3 regions of the Bacillus thuringiensis genome follow, and region 2 is predicted to be linked to each of the others. Evidence: riboswitches for the same ligand, from Rfam matches in the RefSeq annotation. Region 2 holds a riboswitch; each other region holds the start of a gene.

Region 1 (10,059 bases), 2.4 Mb from region 2:
GCCTATCTTTTCTTTTTGAAGGTTTTCCATTGGATATATTACGTCATTATTACGATCAAAATGTAATCTCTTTAATGCTTCGATGTAAATAGGCTCTCTTAAGCCAATACGTGGCAATATATTTGACGCTAAGATTTCTTTTGGTGTTCCTATTGCAATGACTTTACCTTCATCAATTAATATAACTTTGTCTAAATCCAGCTTTAAAATTTCTTCTATCCTATGTTCGATAATGACAATCGTTTTATTATATTGCTCATGTATATCTTTCATAAGTTCTATCGTATGTACGGCGCTTAGTGGATCTAAGTTCGCTAACGGTTCATCGAACAATAATATATCCGCATTTGTTGTTAATAAACCAGCAAGAGAAACTGTTTGCTTTTGACCTCCTGATAATTCATGTGGACTTTGTTTATGAAACGTATGCATCTTCACCTTTCTTAATGAGTCCGAAACAATCTTTTTCATGTCATCTTGATTTACACATTCATTTTCTAAATAAAAAGCTACATCTTCTTCTACTGTCAGACCAATAAATTGAGCATCTTGATCTTGCAAAATTGTTCCCACATTTTTACTCTGCTCGAAAATGCTGCCTTTTCGCGGATCTTTTCCAGCAATTAAAACGTTACCAGTACTAATCCCTTCATAAGAAAATGGGATTAGCCCATTGATACAATGAGCTAATGTCGACTTTCCTGAACCACTTCGTCCAGCAATTAGCACCTTTTCTCCAGGGTATATATGAAAGGTAATATCACTTAAAGTAGGCTGCGCAGCATGCCCATATTGAAAGGTAAATTGTTCAAACGAAATAATTGGTTGCATGTTAACATCCCTACTTTTCAATTTTTAAATGTGTATGTTTCTTATTAGATTTTGCCAAGCCAATTGTAAGTGGCAATCCAACTACTAAGAAAACGATAACATCGGAAATTGTTGCTCCTAATACTTGTATAACAATTTTGTCAAATGGTTCTCCCATCACAATAATATCGAATGCCCCAGCAAATATAATAGCAATGACAATACCAACTAACCCAGTAATTGCTAAATAAGAAATATGCCCCTTGTTAAACGACCCGTTTTTCACACTAAAACCAACTCTTTTTTGAATAAGACCCATCGAAAAACCAATAATCCCTGAACTAATAACCCAGCCCCACCAAATCCCCCAGCCAGCAATCGTATCTGTTACTGTATGACCTATAAGTCCGATTAACAGTCCTGCCACTGGACCAAATAATGCTCCAAAAACAGTTAATATAGCTAATGCTGGTTTAATAAATGTATTCGGTGCAATAGAAAATCCCCAAAGTCCTAATATCCCGTATAATGCTGCTCCAATACCGATTGCTACTACTAACTTTGTTGATAATTTGTTCATTACAATTCCCCTCTCATATTAGTCAACTTTTATTACTCTATATTTAATTTAAAAATGAATTATGCATCTACACTCCCTTTCTATACAACAAAAAATGACCTCTTATATAAGAGGTCATTTTCTTTCACGTTCAAGAATCCTCTTATCTTTCAAAAAACACAACGTGTCCTCTGCGGAATTAGCACCTTCCTATAAAATTGCATAGGGGTTGCTGAGGTTTCTTAGGGCCGTTCCCTCCACCTCTCTGGATAAGTATTAATTTGTAATTCGTATTATGGCACTAAAAAGTGTAAATTTCAACACTTTTCTTACTATTTTTATTTTTTGTTAAATGGCACATTTAAATCATTGTTTTCTTATCGGAATTGTGAAATAATGAATTCAAAATCGTTTCGGGAGGAATGCATTATGAAAGTTATTGGTTTGATTGGAGGATTAAGTTGGGAATCTACATCATTATACTATAAACATATTAATACGCTTACACTCTCTCAATACGATCAAAATGCAAAGTTAGTTTTATATAGTATGGATTTTGGTGAAGTAACTACTTTATTACAAAACCATCAATATGAAGAAGTGAAAAATGAACTAGTTACAGTTGCAAAGAAAGTTGAAAAATCTGGGGCTGAATGTTTATTAATGTGTTCAAATACCGTACATCTATTTGCCGAGGAAGTAGAACAAGCAATATCTATCCCGCTTCTTCACATTGGTGATGTAAGTGCTAAAGAAATGGTAGAACAGAATATAAAACGTATCGGACTATTAGGAACAAAACAAACGATGGAGCAAGATTTCTATAAATCACGATTAGCGAAATATAACATTGAGACAATTATCCCAAATGACGAGGAAAGAACTTTTATCCACCATGTCATATTAGATGAATTAAGTAGAGGGATCATTTCAGAAACATCTAAAGAAAAGTTATTACAAATTACAAAATCATTAATTCAAAACGGCGCTGAAGGTATATTATTAGGCTGTACTGAAATACCTTTACTCATCTCCCAAAATGATCTCACTATTCCCGTTTTTGATACTGCTTTTTTACATGCAAATACTGCTGTGCAATTTGCTGGATAGGAATATAAAAGCATAAAGGTGAGAACCTCTATGCTTTTATATTATTACAATTATTTATTTAAAAGAGATTCAATAACTGCAATTGCTTCTTTTGAACCACCACATTCTATAAAGCTATCATTCAGTTTTCTTATACCATTTTTATACTTTTCATTTGAAAGAACATCTGTTACAGCCTCTTTTAAAGTGTGCACATTAACATGTTCTTTCAATAGTCTATGTGCCGCTTCAAGCTCAGTTAATCTTTGCGCTATCATAGGCTGATCTTTATCATGCGGTATTATTACAAATGGGACATTATAATGAATGGCATCGTGTACGCTATTCATACCACCATGTGTAATAAAAACATCTGCTTCATTTAATATTTCTGATTGAGGTACGTATGGAGCAATTATAAAATTATCTGGCGCTTGCTTTATTTTTGAAATATCATTTCTATCACCAATTGCCATTACAACTATCCCATCAAAATCTGAAAAAGTATCAATACAAGTATTAAAGAATGGTTCGAGTCCTTCAAGCAGTGTTCCCATTGAAATGTAAATAACTTTCTTCTCTTTAAGTGATTCCAGTGGAAACTTTATATTTGTTTTACGCTTTGAAATGCTCGGTCCAATAAAAATGTTATTTTCTCCGAACGATTCGCTATTAGGTTGGAAATAACGACTTGTGTATACGAAACAAACATCACCCTTATTATTCATAAATTGAAGATTATTCTTTGGTTTTACTCCAAATTTATGTTCCATCTGATTTAGTAATTTTTCAGAGATCTCCTCTGGTTGGAATGGTATATCTGCATTTGGATGAAAAGGTAATGTCTTCAAAAACTCTGAAGGAATTAAAAATATAGGTGAGGAAACTACACCTGGAACTTGTAAATACTCCTTTACTAACTCTCCCGCGCCAAATATATCATAAATTACGAAATCAAAATTTATACTTTCACATAATTTTTTCGTAATTTCCAATATATATAAAGAAGTTTGAACATGCACATGAAAGAAAGCATTTAACCCAGATGAGGTTTCAGCATCAATAGAAATCTCCTTTAATAGATCCGGATGAGTATGTACAGTAGCTCCTAAATCTTCAATTCTATCCTTAAAGTTTGCCGTTGTAATATAATGTACGTGATCCCCTCGTTCAGTAAAGGCTTTTACTAAATTTAATGTAGGGTTTACATGTCCCTCTGCTGGAAAATTAACCACTAAAATATTTAGCACTTATTCCTCACTCCTTACATTTCACTGTTTTAATTAAGCATACTGTTATTTGTACATGTAATCGTCCCCTAATAGTCCTAAAGTGCTTGTTACATTATGTTGATAAATAATTTTCAGTCATCAACATAAAAAAAGCATCTACCTATGTAGATGCCTAACCGTGATAAGGAGTGTTCTGTGAGGTTAGAACAAGCTTTTCTGCTTGTCCTATGCTATCAATATATGATTTATTTTATAAAATGTGAATCGTTAATAGAATTATTTTATCCATTTTATATGATCAAATGGATAAAATACCATTTCTACCTTACCTATTATATTTGACTCATCAATAAGTCCAAGTGTATTCCTACTATCTTTACTATGATTACGATTATCACCTAACACAAATAATTTATGCGTAGGAACTTTTATTTCTCTAAAATTTGAAAAACGATTGGATACTTGTAACATATCTAAATGTATATACGACTCATCACGCTTTTTACCGTTAATATATACCTCATCCTCTTTTAATTGTATATTATCCCCCGATAATCCAATAATTCGTTTCACATAGTAAATAGGCTCGTCTTCTTTTTTTATGATGACAACATCCCCATAATGAAAAGACGATAAACAGACGTTTACCTTATTAACAAGTATATAATCTTTTTCATTTAAAGTAGGTTGCATCGAAATTCCTTCTACCATACAAAATAAAAATGACTTATTAATAAAAATAACCCCTATTATAATTAAGATGTAGCTACATATGTTCCTCCAATATTTTAGAATAAACAGCTTCATATATACCTCATTTCCAATCTATCCCCAGATAAAAACGCCTCTAGTTCACATGAATGCTAGAGACGTTTCGTCCATTTTAATTCTCTTTAGAGTTATCTGTTTTTGGCGCTTCACCAGTTAATCGCTTATTTTTCAAATCAAAATAAGCATCTAAAACTTCTTTTCCAATATCGGAGTTAATGCCCGATTTATCATTTTCAACCCACGGTACTACAACAGAAAATGCTACTTCTGGATCATCATATGGCGCATATCCAGCCAATGTTAAGTTATAACATTCTCTACGATCGCCTTTCGCATTTCGCCCAATTTCATTTTCTCCACCATATACAGTTTGTGCGGTCCCTGTTTTACCAGCTGGTTTATATGGTGCTTTTTGGAACACTCTTACTCCCGTTCCATCTCCTTCTTGAAATACTTTTCTAAATCCTTCTTTTACTTGATTAATATATTCTTGTTTCATATCGATTCTATTTAAAACAACGGGTTCTATTGATTGTACTACTTTACCAACCTCATCTTTTTGAACGGTTTGTTCTCTAATCTCTTGAACAATTTGTGGTTTCATTCGATACCCTCCATTTGCGATAGTCGAAATATATTGTGCAAGCTGAAGTGGTGTATACGTATCATATTGTCCAATAGAATAATCTAATAAGAAACCAGGCTGATGATCTTTTCTTCCAATTTGTCCTGCAGTTTCATTTGGTAAATCAATACCAGTTTGTACGCCTAATCCAAATTGCCTGAAATAATACCTCATTTTATCAAAATATTCTTGTTTAATATCTAGTGAACTATTTTTCACATAATCCACTCCAGCAATTTTTAATGCTATATTAAACATATAAACGTTTGAAGATACTTGTAACGCTCTTAGATCGTCTATATCACCAAAATTTTTCCAAGACTTCTTCTCCTTAGTTCCTTTAAACTTCATAGGTGCATCATAAAAATGTGTTCCAGGAGTTATTGCATTTGTTTCAAACCCTGTTAACACTGTCGCACCTTTAACCGTTGATCCAAGCTCATAAGAACTAGTCAGCGTGCCTAAAGCGTAATCTTCTACTTCCATTTTCCCGTCTTTTTCTACAAGCTTTTTCCCAGCCATTGATAATACTTGACCATTTTTGGGATTCATCATCACTACGAAAGCACGGTCTAACATTGATTCTGATCCTTTATATTGTTTTAATATTTTTTCTATGCTCTCCTCTACTTTTTTTTGCAATTCCATATCTATTGTTAAAGTTAAATTTTTACCGCTTTTCCCTTCAGTAACAGTTTCCGTTCTAATAGTATTTCCTTGTTTATCAGCAATGCTTCTTACTTCTTTTTTTGTACCATGAAGTACATCTTCGTATTGCTGTTCGATATAACTTTTGCCGACCCTATCATTTCGACTATAATCACGCACTAAATAATAATCTAATCTTTCACGTGGCAATCCTTCATCAGCATTTGAAACGTTACCAAGGACAGAACGGAATAGACCATCATTTACATAGATTCTCTCCCAATCAACTGATGCATCTACCCCTGGGAGGTTCGCTAAATTTTCACTAATCACCGCATATTCCTGTTCACTAACGTCCTTTTTAATAATTTGAGGTGCCATTTGAAAACCTGAGGTCATTTTACTTTTAATAGCTAACACTTCTATATCTTTAGCTGTTAGTTCTTGAAGATTTTTATCTGTAACGCGCTTCCTTTTTAAATCTTCTATTTTTTTGTCTAGCTCTTTTCCGGTAATATCCTTATTTCGGAACTTATCTATTTCTTTTTTGGATACTAAGTCTTGAGCAAGTTCTGGATTTAATTGCATCCAAAAGTCTTTCTTATCAGTCTCAGTTAACTTATCAATATCTTCTTGTGGCATTTCAATAATGTCTGCAAGTTGTCTTGCTGATTTTAATATTTCTTCTTGTTTTACACCTTTCACCTTTGTATATGTAATCGTACGTAAAGACTTATTATCAACTACTGGATTTCCTTCACGATCAAATATTTTCCCACGTGGTACAGAAAGGCCCACGGTTGCATTTTCTCTCTTCTCTACTTCATTTTTATATGTTTCTCCATCAAAAATTTGCACTTTCCCTAACTGAATAATAATGCCAGAAAATAATAAAAATACACAAAGGAATAAAATATTTAACCGGAGAGGTAATACTCTACCACTTTTCTTCTCTTGCTTTTTCACCTCGTCATAATCTCCTCCTTACAATATTCCAAATAATAATCACATTTCTATATTAAAAGTAATGTACATTTTCTATACATTGCTTTGTACAAATATTAATATAATGTTTAAAACTTAATAGAAATTAAAACAAAGGTAAAGAAAAAGTAAAGGTTACTAAATTTAATATAAAAATACCCAATAACAAAAAGCTTAGCTTTCACTAATCGCTTTGTTATTGGGTATTAAGTGATTTAAGAATTACTACTAGTGCGTACTGCTATACATTTATCGTCACAATTCGACAGAGGTTGTTTACTTTGTACTTTCGGTAAGTAAATAGTTACCGTTGTCCCGACACCAACCTCGCTCATGATACTAATTGTCCCTTGATGACTTTCAATAATTTTATAACTTAACATTAATCCAATACCAGTCCCTTTTTCTTTCGTACTATAAAAAGGTTCACCTAATCTCTTAATTCTTTCTTCAGGTATGCCTATTCCTTCATCTATTACATGAATGATGACACCATCATCATTTATTTCTTTTATGTGAATTGAAATTTCCCCACCATTTGGCATAGCTTCGATTGAATTTTGCAAAATATTAATAAATACTTGTTTCAATTGATTTTCTGAGCATTCAATAATTATATCTTTGTCATCCGTAAATAGTTCAACTTGAATATTTGTCATAATTGCTTTTGTATTCATTAACGATACGACATTTTTAAAAATTTGATAAATATTTTTCTTTTCTGTATTTATCTCATCTGTTTTAGCAATTGACAGAAATTCTTGCAGGATCGCTTCTATCCTTTCAATTTCAGAAAGCATAAGATCAAAATATTTTTCTTGATCTTCTTTATTAATTTGGAATAACTGTATAAAACCTTTAATTACAGTTAAAGGATTTCTCACTTCATGAGCTACACCAGCTGCTAATTGACCAATTGCTGCAAGCGTATCTGATTTGTTTAACAATTCTTCTGTCTTTTTTCGCTCTGTAATGTCGCGTACAATAATCATAATTTTATCACGTAATAATGGTAAGCACCTAGCTTCAAAGAAATCAATACTTCCATTAAGTGTGAGTGGATATTCTACAATTACATTCGTTCCTTTTTCCTTCACTTGATTAATGGCTTCCTGAAACTGCTGCGCTACTGAAGATGGTAATACTTCGTAAAACTTTTTTCCCATAAAAGCTTCTGCGGGTACGTAAAACTTCGTAGGAGATCCTGCCTTGTAATCAATAATCGTGCCATCATCTTCTGTTAAGAAACATAAATCTGGTAAAGCTTTAAAAATTAATTCCAGTTCAGATGTTTGTTGTTTTAACTGCTCTTCTATCGCTTTTAAATGCGTAATATCTACACCAACAGCCCAATAACTATATCCTGTTACAGGAAACTGTTCTGATATATTCGACCACATTATTGTTTTGATTTCACCATTTTTACACGTTAAGTGCATTTCCCAATCTCTGAAATTCTTTCCACAAGTTAAAAATTTCTTTTGTATTTGCTGCCGATAACTATGATCAGGATACAATAATTGCAGTGCATTTGGATTTCCAATTATTTCTTCAGCGGTATAACCTGTTACAATTTCACATTCTCGGTTCCACAAAACAAAATCTCCATTATAATCAAGCGCATCGACCATAACAGGCATGTTTTGTAAAATCGTATGTAGTTCCTCCTCTTTTCGAGAAAGCAACGTTGTATTTTTACTTTGAAATACTTTTATTGCGCCATCTAAAATTAAACTTGAGAGCATTTCAAAGTATTTTTGACAACTGAAAATTTCACTTTTTTTGGACCATACAACAAAAGAACCTAAATGTTGATTGTATAAGAAAATGGGGATTTCAATCTTTGGAAGTTTACTCTTTTTTATCTCATTCATTCCGAATGAAAAAACACACTCTTTTTCAGCATCAAGAAGTTGATGTGATATGTTAGTTAATTTATAAAATTGTTCTGCCATGGTTTCTATTGTACTCACATCAATAAGTTCCATTAGCCGCGAATTCATTCCTTTTTCACCTCAATATGTAAAATTAATACAAATCTAAAATTCATACTTCTCCATTATACGAAGAAAGCTAGTGTAGGTATATAGCTGTAGAATAATTATTCAAATAAATTTTATTTTTCAATTAAAATAAGAAAAGAATATACATACTGAATACACCTTTAATTAGTATATATTTCGCTCATTCCTCATTTATTGTCTAGGTAACTTGAATTCCTCCTTACATTCACTGAATTTTCACTTGAGAGTCATACGCCTCACTAATAGCGGTATAAACATGCAATAAGTATAAAGTTCATAAAATATTCACAATTTTTATGAAAAATATAAACATTTATTCCAATATATTCTATATAATGAAATGTAATAAGGCTTCTATGAATCTCATAGAATACCTTACCCCTAATAAAAAAGAAAAAAGAATCCATTTGGATTCTTTTTTCTTTTTTTAATTACATTACATATTTATATAAAGCATGTGCCACACCATGTTCTTCATTTGATAACGTTTCGTGTTTACACCTTGCTTTTATTTCTTCAACTGCATTCCCCATTGCAATTGATATGTTCGCTTTTTCCATCATTGAAACATCGTTTAGCCCATCACCTATCGCTACAGTGTTTTCAACCGGAATATTAAGATGTTCTGCTAAAGTATATAATCCATTCCCTTTTTGAGCATCTCGATGATTAATCTCTAAATTGTGCCAATATGAAGATGTAATTGCTAAATCTGTATTATGAAGAAATGTTTCTTTTAGTTTTTTTAATTTCTCAATATCATAAGAAAATGGTAATAGTTTATGCACATGTATATCTGTTTCTACAATTGGTTTACAACTTTCCGCACTATGAAACGCTGTATGCTCAAGATATAATGCTGCGATTGTTTCTAACTCTTTCAAGTCGAAATTTTCTTTTGAATTCTTCACATACTCAATTTCATTACGTACACTCTCTACTCCATAATCCGGGACATACACACCTTTATCAGTATAGAGCTGATAATATAAACCATTCTCTTCAAGATATTCTACAATTTCAAGTGCCTGCATATTTTGAATTGGATATCTCTTCATCATTTTCTTATCTTTATATATAAGCGCGCCATTTTCCGCAATGATTGGACACTCTAAATCAACTTCTAACAATAATCGCTCAATGTCAACAATAGAACGTCCTGTACAAATTGCTACGACATGGCCAGCTTCTTGACATGTTCGAATTGCTTCTGCATTTTCTTTACTTATCATTTTATTCCCCGAAAGAAGAGTTCCATCTAAATCAATTGCGATTAATTTCATTATTTCTTCACCACTTTCTATAAATACACGAGTT
Region 2 (10,059 bases):
CATGGACATTACAAGGGGGTATATTGATGAAAGTGAATGAAAAAACATATTTAAGTATAGAAGAGATTATTTCATTATCGGCCTTAACAAGTACAAATATAAGTGATGATGGCAACAACGTAGCGTTTGTTAAGAAGACGACTAACTGGAAAGACAATACATATAGAAACCATGTATGGGTATATGAAAAAGATAAGGGGCAGAGTTATCCATTAACAAATGAGGATATAGATAGTACATGCCCGTCATGGTCTCCAAGTTCTAGGGATATTGCATACCTTAGCCCTGTTGGTAATGGGAAAAATCAAATCTTTATTAAGTCACTAGATGGTTATGGTGGGGTGCAAATTACTGATGAGGAAGAAGGGATCAGTACATTCAAATGGGATCCTACGGGTAAAGGTTTTTATTATGTTGCACAATCAAAAGAATGTGAGGAAATAAAGAAACGTAAGGAACAATATGGAAATTTCCAACATGTAGGCAAGGAACATCAGAATAATTGTTTATATTACATTGAAATAGAAAAAGTGATACAAAATGATAAAGAGGAACAAGGGGTTAGTGGTGTTTATCAATTAACTGATGGTAAGGATTTTTATATCCATGGATTTGATATTTCAGATGATGGGGCAAAGGTTGTATTTATGGCTACACCAAGCCTAAACGATCATATGAATGGTGATCTATACATATTAGATGTTGAAGCTAGGGAACTACAACAGATGAATGTAGATAAGTTGTTGGGCGGGAGCGTTTGTTTTTCTCCAGAGGGCAGCAAAATCTGTTACTCAGCAAGCATAAGAGAGAAGGATTACTATAGAAACCATATACAAGAAAGTATAGTAGAGATATATGATATGAATACTGGAGAGGTAATTCAGCCTCTAACAAATTTTGATAGTACGGTTACGCCATTACAGTGGACAGCTAAAGGCATTTTAATTAGATGGCAGGATAAAACGAATTATCGTATTGGATTACTAGCTGAAGGTGGCACTGTGGAAGCATTAAGCGACAAAGTAGATGGCTTTATAATGGATGCCTCTATAACAAAGGATGGAAATCATATAACCTATAATAAGGCTATAACAAATGAAACCTTTGAAATCTATTTGGATGATAAAAAAATAACGGATGAGAATAGCTTTTTCGAAGGGAAGCTTAAAAGTAAGAGGGAAGTCATCTCATGGAAAAGTAGTGATGGTCTTGAAATAGAGGGTGTTATATCAACCCCCGTAGAGTTTGACACTAATAAAAAATATCCTTTATTAGTAGTAATTCACGGTGGGCCGGCTTGGGCATCCTTTCCGATATTTTCAGACTGTTTCAATGAGAAATATCCGATTGAACAGTTTATCGAAAAAGGCTTTATCGTTTTAGAGCCAAACTACAGAGGAAGTTCTGGTTATGGTAATGAATTCTTAAAAGCAAACTATAGAAAACAGGGAATCGCTGACTACGATGATGTTATATCAGGGGTGGATAAACTAGTTGATCAAGGGATAGTAGATACAGATAGAGTAGGAGTTATGGGATGGAGTAACGGAGGATATATATCAGCTTTCTGTTCTACATTTAGCAGTAGATTTAAAGCTATTTCAGTTGGTGGTGGAATTACTAATTGGCGCACTCATTATGTAAATACAGATATTCCTTACTTTATTAGGATGTATTTAGGGGATAATCCATGGAATGATCCAGAAATATATACGAAAACATCACCAATGACATATATTAAATCGGCCTGTACTCCTACCTTAATCCAACATGGTGAAAAAGATGCAAGAATTCCGACTGCAAATGCATATGAGCTATATCAAGGGTTAAGGGGTATGGAAGTTGATACAGAATTAATTATATTTAAAGGAATGGCATATAGTCCTAATCAGCTGGGAATGAATGTAGCTATTATGCAACAGAATTTGATGTGGTTTTCACACTATATTCTTGGAGAGAGTATGGAGGGTTTTAGGACTTTATAATGGATATTTGTACAGGATATACATAAGGTTGAAACAGTCTTCATATTGAGATGATTTATTATAAAATATATACTTAAACTACTATCAGTACACACATCAGGGAGGACTAATATGACAGGAAATAAAAATGACTTACTAGTAGAAAAACGTGAAGAGTTATTGAAAGTATTGCAAGCTCGTTTTGAGAAAAACATGAACCGCCATGAAGGTCTTGAATGGGCTAAAGTTGAAACGAAGCTGACTACTAATAATGAAAAATTGTGGTCACTTAACGAAATGGAAGTAACTGGCGGTGAGCCGGATGTTGTCGGTTATGATGAAGAAAAGGACAAATATACTTTCTATGATTGTTCAAAGGAGAGTCCTAAAGGCCGCAGAAGTCTTTGTTATGATCTTGAGGCGTTAGAATCAAGAAAAAAACATAAACCAGAAAATAACGTTATTGATGTTGCCAATGCTATGGGCATTGAACTATTAACAGAAGAACAATATCGGGAATTGCAACAACTTGGCGATTTTGACATGAAATCATCAAGTTGGGTACAAACACCTTCAGATATTCGAGAACTCGGTGGTGCTCTATTTTGCGATTATCGCTTCGGTCATGTTTTCGTGTACCACAATGGAGCAGACTCTTACTATGCTGCCAGAGGTTTTCGTGGCTCGTTAAAAGTTTAAATTAGGATAAATAAGAAAAAGAGCCTATAGGCTCTTTTTCTTATTTATATTTTAAAAGTAAACTGTTACTACGCAGTTTTACTTAATTTATATGTTCCGTGGTTGTTTTTACGGAAAAGTTTAGGGAAAACATAGCCATCTAATCCAATACGTCCAGCGTTTTGCCCTGCAACTAAAATGAACATAGTCAAAATAAGTAGGTTTGGGTTTACACTAACAGTTCCGCTTAATAAAAATGAAAGATTCATTATGATTCCGAAAAATGCAGCTGTTTTTGTTAATCCGCCTAAAATTAAACCTAGACCTACTAAAATTTCTCCCCATTGAACTAAAAAGCTAAATAGGTCTGCGTTTGGAAGAACAAAATGTTGAAGAAAATCTGCCCACCAACTTTGTACTGCAGGGTGGTCACCTGATGCTTGAGCAATAGCACCTTTTAGAAAACCACTTGCGTCAAAAGATTGTCCGAAGACTTTGCCTATCCCAGCAGCGAGCCATGTATACCCTATGTAAAGCCGTAATAATAATAATATGAAAGTAGCACGTTTATCAGTTCTTAAAAAATTGATAACCATTGAAATCCCTCCAATATTATATTTACAAGTTTATTATATATCCATTGTGAAAAGATTCACAATGGAGGAAATGTGAACGAATATATGTTGTGAGTAATTGTTTTATTTTTTGTAACATTTCATCTTTTTTGATAGACTAATAATAGAGATATATCAAAAGGAGGCAAAGACTAGATATGTGGATGAACTTGTAATGATTAGAAACTACTAGATAGATAAATTTTGCTCTCATAAGTGAGGGTTTATTTAGCTATTTGTAAATCATGCAAGGACTGCATAGTTGGCTTGTACATCCCTTTTGTAAGGACAGAGGTCTAGGTGGGGAAATTTATATCTCTTATATAAAATATGCGTCCTTTAAACTTGGAGGAGTATATGATGAACCAATTAAAAAATAAAGTAGCAGTTGTTACAGGCGTAAGTCGTCTAGACGGTATAGGCGCAGCAATTTGCAAAGAATTAGCTGAATCAGGATACGATATATTTTTTACGTACTGGACGGATTATGATAAAGAGATGCCATGGGGCGTTGATAAAAATGAACAAATACAATTAGAAGAAGAGCTATTACAAAATGGTGTTAGAGTATCGAGCATGGAGTTAGATTTAACTCGGAATGATGCACCGAAAGAGCTTATAAATAAAGTTACTGAACAATTAGGGTACCCTCATATATTAATTAATAATGCAGCATATTCTACGAATAATGATTTCTCTACGTTGACTGCTGAAGAATTAGATAAGCATTATATGGTGAATATTCGTGCGACTACATTGCTCAGTAGTCAATTTGCCCGAGGATTTGATAAGAAATCTGGTGGTAGAATTGTTAATATTACTTCGGGGCAATTTCAAGGTCCTATGGCAGGAGAACTAGCTTATGCGACAACGAAGGGAGCTATTGATGCTCTTACTAGTACGTTGTCAGCAGAGGTAGCTCATTTAGGAATAACAGTGAATGCAATTAATCCAGGACCAACCGATACAGGATGGATGAATGAAGAGATAAAACAAGGGTTAAAGCCGATGTTTCCTTTTGGCAGAATTGGTGAGCCAAAGGATGCAGCTAGACTCATTAAATTTTTAGTAAGTGAAGAAGCTGAGTGGATTACGGGGCAAGTTATTCATTCAGAAGGTGGATTTAAAAGGTAAAGTGAAACTTTAATCAGTGGGGGGTTCATCCCCCACTGATTATTAGTTGAACCAATCGGGCTTTTACGGGCAGTGATTCCCCCGCCTAACTTTTTTGCTTCCGCTGAATTTTGAGGCGGGATCTTACTGCCCGTTAATGCGGGATAAAAAGAAGGTATCTCCCCCTGGGGAGATACCTTCTTTTTTAATCTTTCTTCAGTCTTCGTGCAACACCATTACCTAAAGACTGTAATCCTTGAACGAGGATAATTAGAATAAAGACGGTTGCATACATTACTTCTGGTTCGTAGCGTAAATGTCCGAAGCGATATGCTAAGTCCCCTAGCCCGCCAGCACCTACAAGACCAGCCATTGCTGTTGCGCCGATTAAGCCAATCGTTGCAATTGTTAATCCAAGTACAAGGGAGGGACGAGCTTCTTTCACCATAACATGCCAAATGATTTTTATAGTAGAAACGCCCATCGCTTGGTAGGCTTCAATGACACCGCGATCTACTTCTAGTAAAGCCGTCTCCATTAAACGTGCGATATAGGGAGCTGTGAAGACGACAAGTGGTACGATCACCCCTTGCACGCCAATGGATGTTCCCATTAGAAACTTTGTAAAAGGTAAGATGAAGAATAATAGAATGATAAATGGAAGAGAGCGAATGATATTAATAACCGTATTAAGAATAGGATAGATGATTTTATTTTCACGCTGCCCACCAGGTCTCGTTAAAACAAGTGTGACGCCAAGTGGTAATGCAATAAGGATAGAGATAAGTAATGAAATAGATGTCATTTGAAAGGTTTGAATTGTGGCTTCCCATATGACTTTACCCCATTCATCCAAAAAGGACTTGTTTCCCATAATCTGTTCTACCTCCTTCTACAATGATTCCTTGCTCTTGTAAAAATGATAAAGCACGGTGGATTTCATTTTGTTCTCCTTGCATATGAACGACTAGTTTCCCATATGCTTCATGTTTTAACTGCGTAATATTACCGGATAAAATATTCGGATACACTTGGAAACGTTTTGTGGCAACAGCTAAGGCAGGTTCACCTGAAGTAGTGCCAATAAATGAAAGTGTTACAATTTCTCCAGTATTCTGTAGTTCTTTCTGTACCTCTTCTGGAATTTTAGCTGCAAAGGCGCTATTTACAAATTTCTTCGTTGTTACATGTTGTGGGTTTGTGAAAATATCTTTCACAGTCCCACTTTCGACTACAGATCCATGTTCCATAACGGCAACGCGGTCGCATATACGTTGGATAACGTTCATTTCGTGTGTAATGAGTAAAATCGTAATTCCAATTTCTTCGTTAATCTTTAATAACAAATCAAGAATAGAATCAGTTGTTTCTGGATCTAAAGCGCTCGTTGCTTCGTCACTTAATAACACTTCAGGCTCATGTGATAGTGCACGTGCAATTGCAACGCGCTGTTTTTGACCGCCAGAAAGTTCACTTGGATAAGCATCTTTTCGATTGAAAAGATCGACAATGCGTAAATATTTTTCTACCCTTTTTTTAATTTCCGCTTTTGGAATGCCAGCAAGGCGTAAAGGTAATGCAATGTTTTCATAGATGGTAACAGTTTTAAGTAAATTGAATCCTTGAAAGATCATTCCGATTTTTTGTCTCGCTTTTGCTAGTTCTTTTGTCGATAACGTTGTTAAGTCTTGTTCGTTTACAATGATATTTCCTGTCGTTGGTTTTTCTAATAAATTTACACATCGAATCAATGTGCTTTTACCAGCGCCGCTATACCCAATGATTCCAAATACCTCGCCTTTTTCTACTTTAAGGGAAGTAGACTTAAGAGCCTCAACAGTCCCTTTTTTTGTTGAAAATACTTTGGATATGTTTTTAAATTCAATCATTATCGTCAGCTCCTACCAAGATGGTAAAACTGAACCATCAAATTTTTTCTCGATAAACTCTTTTACTTCTTTAGATTGATAAGCTTTCTTTAATTTATTTACAACGGCATCATCTTTATTTTCAGTACGAACAACAACCCAGTTCACATATGGTGAATCTTTTCCTTCGCGGAAAATAGAATCTTTCGCTGGACTTAATTTTGCACCTAATGCAAAGTTTGTGTTAATTGCAGCTGCTTTTACTTCACTTAGTTGCGTTGGTAATTGAGATGCCTCTAATTCGACAATCTTTAATTTTTTTGGATTTTCAATTACATCTTTTGCAGTCGCTTTTTCTGTAGCCTTTGGATCAACTTTTAAAACCCCTGCTTTTTCAAATAATTTTAAAGCTCGAAGTTCATTCGTTGGGTCATTTGGTACAGCAATCGCATCGCCGTCTTTTAAGTCTTTTACATCTTTTATATCTTTAGAATATACGCCCATAGGGAATGTTACTGTTGAAAATACTTCAGCTAATTTCATATTGCGTTCAGCTTTAAATACATCTAAATACGATTTCGTTTGGTAGCTATTTACATCAAGGCTTTTTTCATCTAAAGATACGTTTGGCGCTACATAATCATTAAATACTTTTATATCAATTTCCAGACCATCTTTTGCTGCAACTTCTTTTACCTTTTCAAAAATTTGTTCATGTGGTCCACCTGTTACACCGACAGTAATCTTTTTCTCGTCTAATGCTTTTACCTCTTTATCTGAACTCGCACTACATGCGCCTAATAATAATACTGCTCCGCTTACAATGCTTAATAATACCTTTTTCATCTATAAATCCCCCTTCATATACGTTCCAAAATAAAAAGCACCTCCCAAAAATAAGAGAGGTGCCGAATAGACGAAATAGATTCCTCCCTTATCTTCCAAAACGAAAACTCGTTTTGCAGGAATTAGCACCTTAGCTTATACGTCATAAGCTCGGTTGCCGGGCATCATCGGGCCAGTCCCTCCGCCACTCTTGATAAGAGTATGTGTATGTAGTTTTAAATATGGTACTAATAGTAAATCGTACAAAAAGAATTGTCAATAATATTTTCAGAATATATTTTATTTTAAGGTAATCGAAACATTTCCTTTCTTATGGCCCATTTCTACATACGTATGGGCTTCTACAACTTCTTCTAATCGGTAAATTCTATCAATAACAGGTTTTAGCTTTTCTGTTTCAGCTAGTTGTTTTAGTAGGTTCATATCTTCTTTACTGACCTTTGCCATCATTCCGTTCACAGATACATATTTTCCATTAGGCATTAATGCATCTGTACAAAGAGACTTTTTATATTTTCCAACTGCGTCAAATATAATATCGTAGTGATCGCCCCGCTTAGTAAAATCTTCTTTCATATAATCAATTACGTTGTCTGCCCCTAAAGCTGTTACTAAATCGAAATTCGAACTACTACAAATGGCTGTGACAGTCGCCCCGAAGTATTTAGCAAGTTGTACGGCTGCCGTCCCTACTGACCCAGAGGCGCCGTATATAAGTACTTGTTGCCCTTTTTTTATCTGTCCTTTTCTAAGGAAGTGCAATGCTGAAGTTCCGCCAAAAGGAATAACAGCAGCTTCTTCATAGGTCACATTGGTAGGTTTTAATGCTATTAATCCACTTTCATGCACGCATGTGTATTCGGCATAACCACCAAGGTTGAGTTCTGTTAATGCAAAAACTGGATCCCCTTTTTTAAATTGTGTTACATCTGTTCCAATGTCTTCGATTTCACCGGATAACTCTACGCCAAGTATAGGTTTTCTCGGTTTTCTGAAACCTAATATGATCCGCATAGGAATCCAAAATAAGAGGGGGCTATTAAAGCCACGTATTCTACAATCTCCAGTCGATACACTTGTTGCGTGAATTTTAACTAATACTTCATTTTTTTTAGGTTTAGGCTTTTCTACATTTTGAAGCTGGAGAACATTAGGTGGTCCATACTTTGTGCAAATAATCGCTTTCATAATGACCTCCTGAAATGAGTTGTTATTATTTACATCATATTTAAACTTTTTCTCAAACATGTTGTTATATAGGAAATAAATTTAAAGATAAATATTACGAATTATATAGATTTCATAGGAATAGAGATGATATTATTTTTGGGAAGGAGGGGACGTTATGAAAAAACTTATTTTAATTTCAAGTCTAGTACTTGCAGTCGGTCTAGGAGTAGGGTGTAGTAATGAGGAAACAAAAAAGACTGATGAACCGAAAAAAGAAGCTGTGCAGAAAGAAAAGGAATTAACAGCGAAGGATGTTTTCAATAAAGCGAATGAAGCTTTTAAAAACGAAGAAAATGTAACGATGACATATGATGTGGGAATAAAGGCTGAAGGAACAGAGATGAATGTAATGAAGGCCAAAATGCAACTAGAGCCGAAGAAAAAAAACTCTCGTTCTGAAATGAATGTTTCTGGTACAGAGGTTATTGTTTATGATGTAGGTGGCAAAATTGCTGGTCAGGTGAAAAATCCTAATACGGGTGAAGTGATGTCTGTACCAGAGGAACAATTAAATGCTAACGGAATGAACGCGACTCAAGGAATGGTAGATAATTTAGAGATTCCATCGGAAATTTTAAATAAAGTAAAGATGGAGAAAAGTGGAGATAATTATAAACTGAAGTTTGCATTAAAAGGGCAAGAGACAGAGAGTATGCTAGCTAGTATGGATGAAAAGCAGAAACAAATGCTACAAGGCCAAAATGCAAAGATAGAAGAAATAGATGGGGAATATATTATTACAAAAGATTTTAAATATGAATCAGCAAAGATAGATATGGTTATGAGTAGCAATGGTAAGGATAAAGCGCACATTATTACGGATGCAAAGTTTACATCGTATGATAAATTTGATCCAATACAATTGCCAGCAGCAAAGTAATCACTGTCAAGAGAGGTACCTGAAAGAACGGGTATCTCTTTTTGTTGCTAATAAGGAGAGTGTCCTTTGAAAAAAAGAAAGATAGCAGTGGTCATTGTCGCATATACGGTTTTGCTTGCAACGTCTGTACATACGTATAAAAAACAAATTGATCATCCTATTATGAGTGATGTAGGTAAATTGCTTCCGACAAAAATAAAACGTGTTGAAAGTGCTACGGAAGAGCACTCGTTAATAAAATTAGTGCGAGATGCAAAAGTTTCAGGAGAGAAAATTTCCATTGCAGGCATGCAACATAGCCAAGGAGGACAGACATATTATCCGAATGGCACGATGCTCGATATGAAAGGATATAATAAAATATTAGAATTCGATCCAGAGAAGAAGCGGATTACAGTTCAAAGTGGTGTCACGTGGAATGATATTCAGAAGAAAATAAATCCATATGGCCTTGCGGTACAGGTCATGCAGTCTCAAAATATTTTTACTGTTGGTGGTTCATTAAGTGTAAATGTACACGGGCGTGATATTCGTCATGAGGCACTAATTGATACAGTAGAGTCATTCAGATTGTTAATGGCAGATGGCACGGTATGTAATGTAAGTAGAGAAGAAAATGTAGAGTTATTTCCATATGTCATTGGTGGTTACGGTTTATTTGGAGTTATTTTAGATGTGACGCTGAAGTTAACAGATGATGAATTATATGAAATGCACACGAGAATGATAGATTATAAAGAATACGCATCTTATTTCAAAGAGAAAGTGAAAAGAGATGAGAATGTTCGTATGCACTTAGCGCGTATTTCTGTTGCTCCAAATTCATTTTTAAAAGAGATGTATGTGACGGATTATACTTTGGCACA
Region 3 (10,059 bases), 1.3 Mb from region 2:
GTTTTTAATTTTATTCTTCTTTGCGACTTTAACTTCTGCCATTTCAATGCTTGAAATTGTAGTAGCATCTGTTGCGAAAGGTAACGAGAAGAAGCGTCCGTCAGCATCATTATTAATTGGTATTCTTATTTTTGCGGTCGGTATTCCATCAGCGTTATCATTTGGGATTATGAGTGACGTGAAAATATTTGGAAAAACATTCTTTGATTTAGTCGACTTTTCGGTAAGTAACGTATTGTTACCGTTAGGAGTACTAGCTATTTCATTATTTGTACCAAATAAAATGAGTAAAGAGTTGTTGATGAAAGAATTAGAAGTGACGGAAACGAAGGGGAAAACGTTATTTAACATTTGGTTCTTCTTACTTCGTTATGTTATTCCGGTAACTGTAATAATTGTATTTTTAAATGCTATAGGCATATTTAAAATGTTTGCATAATAAAAAGACGGAGAAATCTCCGTCTTTTTATTATGTTGTAGAAGTATTTAATAAACGATTATATGCTTTATAAGCTGTGACGACTGCGATGAATGAACCGATTAAAAATAACGCTGAGCCGCCAAATGTAAATATTCGGCCAATAAACGTTTCCCTAGCTTCTTCTATTTCTTGTTGTAATTGTGTATTCATATTAATCACCCCGTAAACTATAGGCATTTAGTTATAGTCTATGTAGAATGCCTATAGTGTGTGAAGTGTAAATAAAAAACCTCGGTAGGCACCGAGGTTTTTTATAATCCGATATAAGGAGATGGATCAACTGCGTTTGTCTTGCCGACATTCCATTCTCCAAGATGAAGTTCGAAGTGTAAATGTTGTCCGTATGATTGGCCCGTGTTCCCCATAAATCCAAGCTGATCGCCTTGTTTTACAGTTTGTCCATTCGATACAGAACGGCTATTCATATGAGCATATACTGTCGTATATGTTTTTCCGTTTATACGGTGAGATAAATACACTACGTTTCCGTAACTAGATGATAATTCTGAACGAATAACAACGCCATCTGCAGCGGCGATAATTGGAACCGTTCCCGAAGCAGCGATGTCAATTCCTTTATGGTTATCTAAAGAACGTACACCAAATCCGGAAGTTTTTGATCCAGCTGCTGGTTTGATAAAGCCACCGATATTTGTATCATGTGGTGTTGGGGCTGCTTGAGTTGCTTGAGCAGATTTAGTAGCTTGTTGTTTGCGAGCCTCCTCTGCCTGGCGAGCTTCTTCCGCTTTACGAGCTTCTTCGGCCCGTTTTTCTTCTTCAATTGCTTTTTGAACAGCTTGACGCTGATTTTCTAAAATGCCTTTGGATTCTTCTAATCCTTCAATCTCTGAATCTACTTTTGCTACTTTCGTATGTAGATCGTTAATAAGAGTTTGTTGCTGTTGTTGGTTATTTTGTAATTCTTGCTGTTTTTGTTCTAGTTTTTGCTCAGATTCTTTCAGTTGTTGTTCTTTTTTCTCAACAGCCTCTTTTTCTGTAGTTACAGCATTTTGATCAGATGTTTGTTTTTTTACAATATCTGTATCATTGTTTAATATTAAACTTACGGAGTACATATTATCAACAAGATCGGCAATATTTGAAGAATTTGTTAGTACCTCTGTAATGATATTTGTACGAGGTTTTTCTTGCATAGATTGTAATCGTTGTTTAATAACTTCCTGACGTGTATCTATGTTTGTTTGTAATTGTTCAATATGTTTCTTTTTGTCAGTAATTACTTGTTGAGTTTTGCTAATTTCTTTTTTTGTATCGTTTAATTCAGCCTCGTTTTTATTAATAGAAGTAGTTAATTCATCGATTTTCTTCTGTAATTCTTGAATTTCTTTTTCTATTTGTTCTTTCTCGACTGATTTATTTTGTAAGTCACTTTGTTTGCCTTCTAATTCAGATTGAATGTTAGATAATTTATCTTGATTTGTTTCAGCGTATACGGGTGAAAGTAACGGGGAAGCAAAAATCGTTCCTGCTGCTAAAACACTAAACGCTGCAAATTTCTTTTTCATAGTTGTCTGACTCCTTTCCCTATGAATGTTATATATCATAAGAAGAAGAGTGTCTATCGTTGTAATCATAATGTAAAGAAAACTTTATAAAATTGCTAAGTTTTGTCGGAATTTATCATTTTTCAACTTTAATTGTCATAGTACTTACATGTTATTTACTTGTGTAACAAAGGTATATTTTGGGATTTATCTGTGAAATTAAGGAGAAAACTAAGAGTTTTTATGAGGTGAAATATTACTTGAAAAGCTAATAAAACACTAGTGAGGAATCGTTCTCATGTGAGGTTTTCTGACATGAGTCTACTTTTTGTCAAGAAAATTATTTGCGTTCGGGCAAACTTATTTTGTTGTCAGATTTTAATTTTTGATTTATGATTTTTAACAGGGACAAAATGTAGTGAATTGTCGAATAATATGTAATACTCTTAATTTCAAGTTTTATAGAGATAGAATGAGAGATAGAGTGAAACATCGAAGAGGGGGTTACAACAAATATGAAAAGAATAGGACTTGCATGGCAAATATTAATAGGACTTGCGCTTGGTATTGCAGTTGGGGCGATTTTCTTTGGCAATCCGGCGGTAGTGAGTTATTTACAACCAATTGGTGATATTTTCATCCGATTAATTAAAATGATCGTTGTACCGATTGTTGTAGCAAGTATTGTTGTTGGGGTTGCTGGTGTTGGCGATGTAAAAAAATTGGGCCGACTAGGCGGAAAAACAATTATTTACTTTGAAATTATTACAACAATTGCAATTATTGTCGGTCTATTAATTGCGAATATTTTCCAACCAGGAAAAGGCGTAAATATGGAGCAGTTAACAAAGACAGATATTTCGAAATATACACATACGACAGAGCAAGTACAAAGTCATTCATTTGCAGATACATTTGTAAATATTGTTCCAACGAACATTATGAAGTCATTAGCTGACGGAGATATGCTTGCTATTATCTTCTTCTCTGTATTATTTGGTTTAGGTGTAGCAGCAATTGGTGAAAGAGGAAGACCGGTTCTTCAATTTTTCCAAGGTGTAGCTGATGCGATGTTTTACGTAACAAACCAAGTTATGAAATTTGCACCATTTGGTGTGTTTGCGCTAATTGGAGTTACAGTTTCTACATTTGGTCTTGCTTCATTAATTCCATTAGGAAAATTACTAATTGTTGTATATGGAGCAATGATCTTCTTCGTTGTAGTTGTCTTAGGACTTACAGCGAAAATATTTGGAATTAACATTTTCCAATTCTTTAAGATTTTAAAAGACGAGCTGATTTTAGCATATTCTACAGCAAGTTCAGAAACAGTTTTACCAAAAATCATGGAGAAAATGGAGAAATTCGGTTGCCCAAAAGCAATTACATCTTTCGTTATTCCGACAGGTTATTCATTTAACTTAGATGGATCAACTTTATATCAAGCAATTGCGGCTATTTTCTTGGCGCAAATGTACGGTATTGAGTTATCTATTACGCAACAAATTACATTATTACTTGTATTAATGGTTACATCAAAAGGTATTGCAGGTGTACCGGGCGTATCATTCGTTGTATTATTAGCGACACTTGGTACAGTAGGTATTCCACCTGAAGGTTTAGCGTTCATTGCTGGTATTGACCGTATTTTAGATATGGCTCGTACAGCAGTTAACGTTGTAGGAAACTCTTTAGCAGCTGTAGTTATGTCTAAGTGGGAAGGTCAATATGACGCTGAAAAAGGACAAGCTTATTTGAAAGAGATTTCTGAAAAAGGTCAAGCAGCTTAATTATAATATGAACAAGCTCTCACATAATATGTGGGAGCTTTTCTGTATATAGAAGAGGAGCAGACATAATGAAACGTAAATATGGTGATGGTTCTTCGTGGAAGAGACTAATAGAAAAGGGTTATACGGTTAAGCAAGTAGAAGAGGGAATGCTCGGAATACTGGATATAAAAAAGGTGAGAGAGCCTAGTTGTAAAGAATATGATGGTAAAGAAATTTGTATTGCAGGTAATGGGTATACATGGGTTCAATATTTTATTAATGGAAAGAACTTTGCGATTACAGCTATGTTAGATGATAGGCACAATTTAGTGCAATATTATATTGATGTGACGAAAGAATATGAAATAGATGACCGTGGTTTACCGTATTTTGATGATTTATATTTAGATGTAGTATTATTACCTAGCGGTAAGGTGTATGTATTAGATGAAGAGGAGCTAGAGGACGCTTATAAAAGTGGCGATGTCACGAAGGAAGATTATGAGCTAGTTTGGTACACGACGAAATGGATATTAGCAACAATAAAAAATAGTGAATTTTATTGGATTTCAATATTGGAAGAAGAAATCGAAAAGTTAAAATGATTATTGTATTCAAATTTTTGTATAATTACCAAAAAAATCTATACAAAAAATAATTGACTTTTGTTTTGTAAGCGAGTAAAGTTAGGGAAGAAATTATTATTAAAAAATAAATATGAAACCTTCTTATAAAGAGAGGCGGAGGGACTGGCCCTACGATGCCTCGGCAGCGGACTCGATTTCAGAGTGCTGTGCCAAATCCAGCAAGCGTGTGCTTGAAAGATGAGAAGAGTGTTTCTTATAGATGTATAAGACCTCTTCTCGTCGGAAGAGGTCTTTTGTTATTCATTAGAAAAAAGGTTGAAACTAGGGAGAGATGGTACTTTGAAAGAAACGAGAGGAAATGGTTTAGCTTTATTACCACTTGGGATATTTTTGGCGCTATTTATTGGTTCTGGAATTATTACAGGTGATTTCTATAAATTGCCGATACTTGTAGCGATTTCAATTGCTGTAGGAGTCGCTTTAGTGATGAATCGTAAAGAAAGTTTTAATGTGAAAGTCGAGCGGTTCGCTAAAGGTGCAGGAAATCCGGATATTATGATTATGGTATTAATTTTTGTGCTTGCAGGTGCATTTTCTGAAACTGCTAAAGGAATGGGTGGAGTAGACTCAACTGTTAATTTAGCGTTAACTATTTTGCCACCAGGATTTATCGTAGCTGGAATCTTTGTTATTGGTGCATTTATTTCATTAGCGATGGGAACATCAATGGGAACAATTGCAGCATTAGCACCGATTGCTGTAGGTATTAGTGGTCAAACTGATATCTCAATTGCACTTGCGATGGCTACTGTTGTTGGCGGAGCGATGTTTGGTGATAATTTATCATTTATTTCAGATACAACAATCGCAGCTGTTCGTTCACAAGGAACAGAAATGAAAGATAAGTTTAAAACGAACTTTTTAATTGTATTACCAGCGGCTATTATTACAATTGTACTATTAGTAATAGTTACTTCAGGAAGTGATACGCAGATTAAAGCGCATAGCTTTGAGTGGATAAAGATTTTACCGTACGCAGGAGTACTTATTACAGCGCTACTTGGCTGGAATGTACTTATTGTATTAACTGGTGGAACTGTACTATCTGGTGTTATCGGTCTTATAGATGGAAGTTACACGTTAGAAAGTTTCTTTAAAAGTGTAACGACTGGAATGGGCGGTATGATGGAGTTAGTGTTACTTGCTATATTAATTGGCGGTATGGTTGAATTAATCCAATATAATGGTGGTATTCAATATTTAATGAATGTATTAACTCGTAATATTCGTTCGAAAAAAGGAGCAGAATTTGGTATTGCTGGTTTAGTGAGTATGACGAATATGTGTACAGCGAATAATACAATTTCAATTATCTTTACAGGCCCGCTTGCAAAAAATATTGCAGATCAATATGAAATAGACCCTCGTAAATCAGCGAGTGTATTAGATCTTTTCTCATGTTGTGTGCAAGGGTTAATTCCATACGGTGCCCAAATGTTAACGGCAGCAGGATTTGCAGCGTTATCTCCGGTTGAATTGTTACCATATGCATTTTATCCAATTTTAGTTGGAGTATGTGGGATTGTTTCTATTTTAATTGGGTTTCCAAGGTTTTCGAAAGTAGCTGAGAAAAAAGAGTATCATAAAACAGCTTAATTTAATATGAACGTTAGTAATTAAAAAACGTGCAGAGAATAGACTCTGCACGTTTTTTTTGCGTAAAGGGCTGAATATGACTCGGTCTTAAGTCTGAGTTAAAAACGGTTCTTAAGCTCGTTATGGAAAGATGAAAAAATAGTTAAGATAAGAGTATCAAATCGAAGGGAGGCAAGCACAAGATGAAACAATTTCTAGCGTTTATCGCAGCCGGTATTTTGGCTTTAATTGCTCTTGGTAGTCTTGCTGGTATTGTAGGATTCGCAATCGGAGCAGGAGTTGTATATTGGAGCTATAAATCATTTGTGCGAGCTAAGTCATTTTTTGGAAAGTTAGCTTGGGGTATTGTTGGTTTAATCGGTTTATCCATTGCACTTTCTCATTCACCAGCATTAATCGGTATCGCTGCTTTAGTGGTTTTATACTACGGATACCGTGAGTGGAAAAAAGAAAAAGATGTAGTTGTTGAGTCTGCTCCAGAAAGTTCTAAACCATATAGCAACTTTGAAGATGAGTGGAACAAATTAATGAAAAACTAAAACAATAAATCAAATTATAAATAAAGTAGAAGAGAGGAAGATTTATAATGAAACAATCTTTATTCGGACGTGTACGCGATGCAATTTTAGCTGATTTTCATAATGTGTTAGATGAGAAGGAAAGAAAAAATCCAATTGCGATGTTAAACCAATATTTACGTGATAGTGAGCGTGAAATAACAAAAATTGAGAAGTTAATTGAACGTCATAAAACATTAAAATCTAACTTTGCTCGTGAGCTTGAGCAAGCACGCTATTTCGTTAACAAAAGATCAAAGCAAGCTATCATTGCTCAAGAAGCAGGCGAATTACAATTGCACGAACGTGCTTTAGAAGAGGTAGCTTATTATGAAGGGCAAGTAACTCGATTAGAAGAAATGTATGCAGGTGTTGTAGAGCAAATTGATGAGTTAGAGCGTCGTCTTTCTGAAATGAAAAATAAATTAAAAGAAATGCACGCAAAGCGTATGGAACTAATGGCACGTGAAAATATGGCACATGCAAATCGTCGTATGAATACTGCGATGCATAAAATGGATGAAAATAATCCGTTCTTACGATTTGAAGAAATTGAAGATCACATTCGTGACTTAGAAACTCGTATGAATGAAGAGCATGAGCGTGACACATTTGATATGAAAATTGCAAAACTTGAGCGTGAAATGAAGGAAAAGAATGATGTATCGTTAACGAAAGAGTTAACAAAATAATAGTAGTATATTATAAAACAGGCTTATGATATAGTGATAGGAGAAAAGGTGTTGGAAAGCAATGCCTTTTCTTCTATGTATATGTGACAAGAAGGGGGGGAGCTGAAATGAAGAAACATTTTTCAAAGACACAATTAATGGGGATGCTCCTCATCATATTTGGATTCGGTCTTTTTCTTGATATGATACTTGGACATTTTGAACCAGGTGGTCTCATTTTTGCATTTATTATGCTTATGTTTGGAAGGCATTATCGTAAAAAGAATCGTTATGTACGGGGAAATGTATTTTTATTTGTTGGTGGTATCGTATTTTTATTCTTCTTATTTTCATCAGCAGCATTTGTTCTTGTCGTATTTGCTTGTTTAGCTTTAATTGGTTATCAATTGATTCAACAAGGACATCAGCAAAAAGCAATGAAGGTTGAAATTAAAGAAAAAGGGATTATAGACGAAGAGAAGCAAATATATCGTACAGAACCATATTTGAAAAATATGTTTGTAGGCAATGTACGAATGATGGATCATATTTATGAACTTGAGGATATTAATGTTCAATATGGTGCTTGTGATGTGGAAATGGATTTAACAACTGCTATGATTCCAGAAGGAGAAACAGTAATTGTTATTCGAGGTGTCGTTGGTAATATTCGTTTATATGTGCCATATGATATTGAACTTTCTTTAAATCATTCTGTTCTTGTCGGCCGTGTGCTCTTGCCAGGTCATGAAGAGACAGGGTTTAACCGCAATGTTACATTTAGAACAGAGCAGTATAAAGAGGCTCCTCGTCGTATTAAAATTATTTCTTCGCTTGTCGTAGGCGACACGGAAGTGAGGAAAGTATAATGAAGAAACAAAAAAATATTTCGTGGATGTATATTCGTTATTCTATGTTGTCCTCTGTTAGTATCGCACTCATTTGTACAATTGTATATGTATGGAAAAGCGAGCAACAAGTGTATGATTTATTATGGAAGGAATCCATCGCTTCTGTTCCAATTGGCTTGTTTATTATGACTACAAGTTTACTTATCGGGGGAATTGTAGGATATGCAATCGGTTACTATATAGAGCAGCGTATACAAGGATTAAATACTTTTCTATTTGAAGTAGAGCGAGGGAATTTTCCGAGCGATGTTTCGTTTACTGCAGATGATGAATTTCATGAAGTGGAACGAAAAGTAATCGCTCTGGCTCGTCGATTAGAGGAGCAAGCGGGACTCTTTCAAAAAGTAACGAATGAACGAGCTCATTGGAATGAAGAGATGAGACAAGAAGCGATATCTCAAGAAAGGCATCGTTTAGCAAGGGAGTTGCATGATTCAGTAAGTCAGCAGCTTTTCGCAATGTCGATGATGATGTCAGCGATTAATGAACAAATAACTGAATTTCCAGATGTGACAAAAAAACAATTACAACTTGTTGAAAATATGGTTGTAAATGCTCAATCAGAAATGAGAGCATTGCTCCTTCATTTACGTCCTGTACAATTGGAAGGAAAGAAACTGACAGAAGGTATAGAGGAATTATTAACGGAATTATCGCGAAAACAACATATGAAAATTGAATGGCTTATTGAGCCAATAGAATTAAAAAAAGGTGTAGAAGATCATTTATTCCGTATTGTGCAAGAAGCGCTATCAAACACGTTGCGACACGCGAAGGCAAAGAAAACAGAAGTGCGCCTTCGAAAAATTGATCAATATGCGATTTTAAAAATCATTGATGACGGTGTTGGGTTTGAAGTAGGCGTTAATAAAGCCGGTTCCTATGGCTTAAGATCGATGCAAGAGCGTGTTCATGAAATTGGTGGGACACTCAAGGTACTTAGTTTCCCGGCCAAAGGTACACAAATAGAAGTGAAAGTACCGATTATGCTTGAGAGAGGGGGAGAAGTATGATAAAAGTATTGCTTGTCGATGATCATGAAATGGTTCGTATGGGTGTATCGGCATATTTATCTACACAGCCAGATATTGAAGTAGTAGGGGAAGCTGAAAATGGAAAAAAAGGATCAGAATTAGCACTGCAATTAAGACCGGATATTATTTTAATGGATCTTGTTATGGATGAGATGGATGGTGTCGAAGCAACACGTGCTATTATTCAAGAATGGCCAGAAGCAAAAATTGTAGTTGTAACAAGCTTTTTAGATGACGAAAAATTGTATCCTGTTATTGAGGCTGGGGCGACTAGTTATTTATTAAAAACATCAAGAGCAAGTGATATTGCAGATGCTGTACGAGCTACTTATGATGGAGAAACAGTATTAGAGCCGAAAGTTACCGGGAAAATGATGTCCCGTATGCGTCAAAAGAAAGAGCAACCTTTGCATGATGATTTAACGGAAAGAGAGTTTGAGATTTTGTTATTAATTGCAGAGGGAAAAAGTAATCAAGAGATTGCGGATGAGTTATTTATTGCACTGAAAACGGTAAAGACACATGTGAGTAATATATTAAATAAATTGAATGTAAGTGATCGTACTCAGGCAGTTATTTATGCATTTAGACATCAATTAACGAAGTGATAAAGTGAAACTTTAATTGGCGGGGGGATTCCTCGCTAATTATTGGATCGCTACAATATAGATTTGGCGTTAAAACCATTGAATGTTTTTATTGACGATAAATATTGTAAGCGTTATCATTGAGGTGTTAACAGTACATATAAAGGGGAGAATGTATATGTTAGTTCAAACTATATTCGGAATGGATAAGTCTAAAAAATTAGGGGATTATGTGAACGCATTACAAGCACTTTGTGAACAATATAATGTTGAAACAGATAAAATTGCGATTATTGAG

The links. Region 2 has a riboswitch for S-adenosylmethionine ahead of AC241_RS01005 (MetQ/NlpA family ABC transporter substrate-binding protein). Riboswitches for the same ligand answer to the same signal wherever they lie in the genome.
Positions count from the first base shown of each region.
Region 1: linked by a shared signal. The riboswitch ahead of AC241_RS13190 (ECF-type riboflavin transporter substrate-binding protein) and the one ahead of AC241_RS01005 (MetQ/NlpA family ABC transporter substrate-binding protein) in region 2 are both predicted to bind S-adenosylmethionine.
Region 3: linked by a shared signal. The riboswitch ahead of AC241_RS07575 (Na+/H+ antiporter NhaC family protein) and the one ahead of AC241_RS01005 (MetQ/NlpA family ABC transporter substrate-binding protein) in region 2 are both predicted to bind S-adenosylmethionine.

Region 1 covers NZ_CP012099.1:2,549,139-2,559,197, reverse strand. Annotated here, with positions in the region: gene AC241_RS13195 (ABC transporter ATP-binding protein) at 1-831, opposite strand, end outside; gene AC241_RS13190 (ECF-type riboflavin transporter substrate-binding protein) at 842-1,390, opposite strand; SAM riboswitch class I at 1,530-1,645, opposite strand; gene AC241_RS13185 (aspartate/glutamate racemase family protein) at 1,799-2,479, shown strand; gene AC241_RS13180 (macrolide family glycosyltransferase) at 2,530-3,708, opposite strand; gene lepB (signal peptidase I) at 3,967-4,497, opposite strand; gene AC241_RS13170 (peptidoglycan D,D-transpeptidase FtsI family protein) at 4,574-6,700, opposite strand; gene AC241_RS13165 (PAS domain-containing sensor histidine kinase) at 6,934-8,721, opposite strand; gene AC241_RS13160 (Cof-type HAD-IIB family hydrolase) at 9,174-10,025, opposite strand.
Region 2 covers NZ_CP012099.1:165,591-175,649, forward strand. Annotated here, with positions in the region: gene AC241_RS00975 (S9 family peptidase) at 27-1,985, shown strand; gene AC241_RS00980 (DUF4256 domain-containing protein) at 2,097-2,663, shown strand; gene AC241_RS00985 (DoxX family membrane protein) at 2,732-3,238, opposite strand; gene AC241_RS00990 (SDR family oxidoreductase) at 3,614-4,390, shown strand; gene AC241_RS00995 (methionine ABC transporter permease) at 4,575-5,243, opposite strand; gene AC241_RS01000 (methionine ABC transporter ATP-binding protein) at 5,218-6,258, opposite strand; gene AC241_RS01005 (MetQ/NlpA family ABC transporter substrate-binding protein) at 6,271-7,083, opposite strand; SAM riboswitch class I at 7,169-7,283, opposite strand; gene AC241_RS01010 (NAD(P)-dependent alcohol dehydrogenase) at 7,363-8,271, opposite strand; gene AC241_RS01015 (DUF6612 family protein) at 8,429-9,193, shown strand; gene AC241_RS01020 (FAD-binding oxidoreductase) at 9,260-10,059, shown strand, end outside.
Region 3 covers NZ_CP012099.1:1,429,720-1,439,778, forward strand. Annotated here, with positions in the region: gene AC241_RS07555 (sodium-dependent transporter) at 1-439, shown strand, start outside; gene AC241_RS34725 (hypothetical protein) at 470-631, opposite strand; gene AC241_RS07560 (murein hydrolase activator EnvC family protein) at 733-2,007, opposite strand; gene gltP (glutamate/aspartate:proton symporter GltP) at 2,502-3,776, shown strand; gene AC241_RS07570 (ribonuclease FAU-1 family protein) at 3,845-4,363, shown strand; SAM riboswitch class I at 4,484-4,589, shown strand; gene AC241_RS07575 (Na+/H+ antiporter NhaC family protein) at 4,685-6,001, shown strand; gene AC241_RS07580 (lmo0954 family membrane protein) at 6,184-6,540, shown strand; gene AC241_RS07585 (PspA/IM30 family protein) at 6,588-7,250, shown strand; gene liaF (cell wall-active antibiotics response protein LiaF) at 7,358-8,098, shown strand; gene AC241_RS07595 (sensor histidine kinase) at 8,098-9,153, shown strand; gene AC241_RS07600 (response regulator) at 9,150-9,782, shown strand; gene AC241_RS07605 (DUF3922 domain-containing protein) at 9,865-10,059, shown strand, end outside.